2 regions of the Mesorhizobium marinum genome follow, and region 2 is predicted to be linked to the other one. Evidence: riboswitches for the same ligand, from Rfam matches in the RefSeq annotation. Region 2 holds a riboswitch; the other holds the start of a gene.
What was found. A riboswitch is a leader RNA that binds a small molecule or an ion and turns the genes downstream of it on or off. The one in region 2 is predicted to bind thiamine pyrophosphate.
Positions count from the first base shown of each region.

Region 1 (2,375 bases), on a different contig from region 2:
GCGCGCCGCCAAATGTCAGCAGGATGCCGTCCAGCGTCAGGAGGGGAGGTGGCATCGGAAGGCTAGAGGTCGCCCGGGTAGGGATGGGCAAGCAGCAGCGCGCGTCCGACCCCGATCGAGATGCGCAGGTCGCCGCGCACTTCGTTGGAAAGGGTGAGCGACGAGCCGAACGGAATCTCGACGCCATCGAGCGGCCAGCGCGCGCCCATCACGGTGACGCCGGACAGGTGCGAGAAGCCGAGGATGCTGAACTGGGTGCCATCGTCGAAGTCGAAGTCGCGCGCGCCCGGCAGCAGCGGATGCGCCTCCTGGTTGCCGCTGGTGATCACCACCGGCAGGCCTTCCTTGGCGCGGCGGATGGCAAGCGCGACATGCAGGAACGCATGGTCGACGCGGCCGCCGAAGGCGCCGGCGAGCACGAGCGACGTCGCGCCCCGCTTCAGCGCCTCGGTAACCGCAAGCTCGCCGTCCGTGTTGTCCTTTTCCTCGGGGTAGCGGCTCTGCGGGATGTGGGCGTATTCCGCCGCCAGTTCGGCGGTCGATGAATCGAAATCGCCGACCCACAGTTCCGGCGTGATGCCGAGCGTCTTGGCATGCGTCATCCCGGCGTCCGCGGCGATCACGCGGGCGCCCGCCAACTGGGCGTCGAGGCGCGGTGTGCGCACCAGCCTGCCGCCGAGGAGGATGACAAATCTGCTCATGGCGACGCCCTTACCATGCGCCGTGCCGAAATTGGAAGGCGCAAAGCCGCCCGAATCCAAAAGAAACGCTTGCCTGCCTAAGGCTTGGGCACTATTTGTCGGGCCGCTCTAACGGGGTGCCGGACGTGACCGGCTGAGAGGCAAAAGCCAACCCGCTGAACCTGATCCGGCTTGTACCGGCGGAGGGATTAGACGCTTCGGAAACCCGGCGCCTTTCTTCCCTTCAACCCAATAACGAAGGAGGCGCTGATGCGCACAAGTCTCTGTTCCGTTTTCGCTTTCGCCATCGGCCTCTCGGTCCTGCCCGCCGTGGCCCAGGACAAGCTGACGATCTATACCTATGACAGCTTCACCTCCGAATGGGGGCCGGGTCCGCAGGTGGAGAAGGCGTTCGAGGCCGATTGCGGCTGCGATGTCGAGTTCGTCGCGGTTGCCGATGGCGTCGCCCTGCTCAACCGGCTGAAGCTGGAAGGCAGCGCCACCAAGGCCGACATCGTGCTCGGCCTCGACACCAACCTGACGGCCGAGGCCGCCGCGACCGGCCTGTTTTCGCCCTCCGGCGTCGATCTCGCATCGATCGACGTCCCTGGCGGCTGGAGCGACGACGTCTTCGTGCCCTACGACTACGCCCATTTCGCAGTCGTCTACGACTCCGAGAAGCTGGCGAACCCGCCGGCGAGCCTGGCCGAACTGGTGGATGGCGACCCGAGCCAGAAGATCGTGCTGCAGGACCCCCGCACGTCGACGCCCGGCCTCGGGCTGGTCCTCTGGGTCAAGGCGGTCTATGGCGACAAGGCTGGGGAAGCATGGGCCAAGCTGAAGGATCGCGTCCTGACGGTGACCCCGGGCTGGAGCGAAGCCTATGGCCTGTTCACCAAGGGCGAGGCTCCGATGGTGTTGTCCTACACAACCTCGCCGGCCTACCACATGGTCGCCGAAGGCACCGAGCGCTACAAGGCGCTCGCCTTCGCCGAAGGCAATTACCTGCAGATCGAGGTGGCCGGCATCACCACCAAGGGCGCGAAGAATCCGCTCGCGGCCCGCTTCATCGCGTTCATGACCGGCCCCGGCTTCCAGGACGTCATTCCCGAGACCAACTGGATGCTTCCCGCCGGGCGCACCGACAAGCCGCTCGACCCGGCCTTCGGCAAGCTGCCGCAGCCGGTCAAGACCCTGCTCTTCACGCCAGATGAAGTCGCCGCGAACCGCAAGGACTGGGTTGACGAATGGCTGGCAGCGATGAGCCGGTGACGCGACCGCCGCGCCCTTCACCTCCCCTCGTGCAGGGGAGGGACGGCCGGATCGTCGCCGGCGCGCTCGCGCTGGGAGGCATTGGCCTGCTCATCGGCGGGGCCTTTGCCGGGCTGATCGCGGAGGGCGCGCGCGACTTTGGCGGCGCCGTCGCGGCGCTCGATCCCTACCTCGCGCGGGTCGTCTGGTTCACGCTCTGGCAGGCGACCCTTTCGACCGTCCTGTCGGTGGCGCCGGCCATCCTGGTCGCCCGGGCCTTGTCGCGCCACCCCGCGTTCCCGGGGCGCGCGCTCATCCTCAGGCTGTTTGCCCTGCCGCTGGCGATCCCCGCCATCGTCGCGGCGCTCGGCATGCTGGCGCTGCTCGGCCGCGCAGGGCTCCTCGCGACGCCGCTTTCGGCGCTCGCCGGCGGGGCCGCCTGGC
Region 1 is NZ_JBFOCI010000010.1:39,543-41,917, reverse strand. Features, by position in the region: gene ABUE31_RS21895 (ABC-F family ATP-binding cassette domain-containing protein) at 1-55, opposite strand, end outside; gene ABUE31_RS21890 (thiamine diphosphokinase) at 63-701, opposite strand; TPP riboswitch at 804-906, shown strand; gene thiB (thiamine ABC transporter substrate binding subunit) at 951-1,952, shown strand; gene thiP (thiamine/thiamine pyrophosphate ABC transporter permease) at 1,928-2,375, shown strand, end outside.
Region 1: another riboswitch for thiamine pyrophosphate. It lies ahead of thiB (thiamine ABC transporter substrate binding subunit); the one in region 2 lies ahead of thiD (bifunctional hydroxymethylpyrimidine kinase/phosphomethylpyrimidine kinase).

Region 2 (2,375 bases):
CGTGCCTGCTGAGGTCGCGCGCCAGCGGCTTGGCCCCGGCCGGATTCTCGGTCTCTCGGTCGAGACGGAAGCCGCCGTCGAGGCGATCGACGTCGGCGTGGTCGACTATGTCGGCGTCGGTCCGGTCTTCGCCACCCCGACCAAGCCCGACCACAAGCAGCCCATCGGTCTCGACGGGCTGGCCCGGCTCGTCCGCCTCTGTCCCCTGCCTTCCGTTGCCATCGGCGGATTGAAGCAGGCGCATGCCGCCCCGGTCCTTGCCAGCGGCGCGGGCGGGATGGCGGTGGTCTCCGCGATCTGCGGGCAACCCGATCCGCAGGCCGCCGCCCGGTCGCTGTCACGGTCGATCGAGGCCTGGCGCCTGTCGCACTGACGACCCGGCGACGGAGAACCGCGCGGCCGAAAGCGCCGGCCTCGGATAGTGGGCCTCAGGCGGCCGGCCACAGGCGATGGAAATGATGCAGGGGGCCATGGCCATGCCCGACCTCGAGCGTGCCGCTCGCCGCAAGCGCGCCCTGCAAGTAGCTTTTCGCCTGTCCCACGCTCTCCTCCACGGTGTTGGATGGCAGCAGCGCTGCGATCGCCGCCGACAGCGTGCAGCCGGTGCCGTGGTCGTTCTTCGTCTTGATGCGCGGCGCGGACAGTTCGATCGTCGCCGATTCGCCGTGCAGGATGTCGATGCTGGTTTCCGGATCCTCCATGTGCCCGCCTTTCAGCAGCACCCATCGGGAGCCGAGCCGATGCAGTTCGACCGCCCGCAAGCGCATCTCCCCGAGCGACCAGTCGGGCTCGGTGCCGAGCAGCACCGCCGCTTCCGGCAGGTTCGGCGTGATCACTGTGGCGAGCGGAACCAGAAGCCCGCGGACGGCGTCGACCGCCGCCGGATCGAGCAGGTGATGGCCGCTCTTGGCGACCATCACGGGGTCGAGCACGACGTTCGCGGCCCGATGTCGCCCCAGGCTTCCGGCGATTGCCTCGGCGATTCCGGCGTTCGCCACCATGCCGATCTTGACCGCGTCGATCCTGACGTCGTCGAAGACGGCGTCGATCTGCTCTGCGACGAATTCGGGCTCGAGCGCGACGTAGGAGCGCACCCCTTGCGTGTTCTGGGCCACCACCGCGGTGATGGCCGACGTCGCGTAGGCCCCGAGCGCCGAGAACGTCTTGATGTCGGCCTGGATACCGGCGCCGCCGGACGGATCGGTCCCGGCGATCGTCAGCACGTTGGCGACGGCGCCGCCCATGGCGCTCGGTGAAGGGTTCGGGTTGGACATTGCGGCCTCGCTGCAGAGACCGGAGAAGGAGCGGTTCGCCGTGACCAGTCCCTTCGCCGGCATGATCCGGATCAGGTTCAAAGGGTCACGGCGCTGCCTTTTGGGCCCGGCCGAATCTCAGCCCCCTGCGGGGCACCCCTCGGTGAAGGGCGATGTGTAGCAAGCCCGGCGCGGCGATGCATCCGCCATTTCGTCCCGACCGGAACGCCGCGAGGGCGCCGCGTCGGCCGTCAGGCTGCCGGGCGATCAACAGGCACGCCGCCCACCTCGGAGACGATCCAACGATAGAGCGCGTTGGCGGCCGGCTGGTCCAGCTTCCCGTTCGGCATCACGAAATGATAGCCGTTCTCGGTCGGCAGCGGCCGGTCGACGACGACCCTGAGCTGCCCCCCCTGCAATTCCTGCTCGATGAGATAGAGCGGCAGCAGCGCGACCCCGAGTCCTGCCGACGCCGCCTCGATCACCATCGCGAACTGGTCGAATCGGTGTCCCTGGTAGGAGGCTGTCGTCTCAACGCCCGCCAGCGCGAACCAGTCGGACCAGGCCTTGGGGCGCGTCGCGAGATGCAGCAGCGGAAGCTGCGCCAGCGTCTCCGCCGTTTGCGGCTCCGCATGCCCGGCCAGCACCGGGCTGGCCACCGGCACGATCACCTCCTGGCAGACATAGCGGCAGGTCGCATTGGCCCAGACCGGCTGGCCGTAGTGAATGGCCGCGTCGAAACCCTGTTCCTCGAGATCGAACGGCTCGGAGCGCGACGCAATGTCGAGCACGACTTGGGGATGCGCCGCGAGAAAGCCTGGCAGCCGCGGCGTCAGCCAGCGCGCCCCGAAGGTCGGCAGCGTGGCAAGCCGCAGCAGCGACGCCTTCGAGCCGGCCATGGCGCGCAGCATCGCCGCCTCCCCCTGCTGCAGGAGCTTGCGCGCGTCCGGCAGGAATTTTCGGCCGGCCTCGGACAGCACGACGCGCTGGCGCACGCGCTCGAACAGCAGCACGCCGAGCTGTCGCTCCAACTCGCCGATCTGCCGGCTGACCGTGCTCTGGGTCAGGCTGAGTTCACGCCCCGCCTGGGTCACGCTGCCGTGCCGGGCGGCGCTCTCGAAG
Region 2 is NZ_JBFOCI010000002.1:125,825-128,199, forward strand. Features, by position in the region: gene thiE (thiamine phosphate synthase) at 1-373, shown strand, start outside; gene thiD (bifunctional hydroxymethylpyrimidine kinase/phosphomethylpyrimidine kinase) at 429-1,244, opposite strand; TPP riboswitch at 1,305-1,424, opposite strand; gene ABUE31_RS06105 (LysR substrate-binding domain-containing protein) at 1,505-2,375, opposite strand, start outside.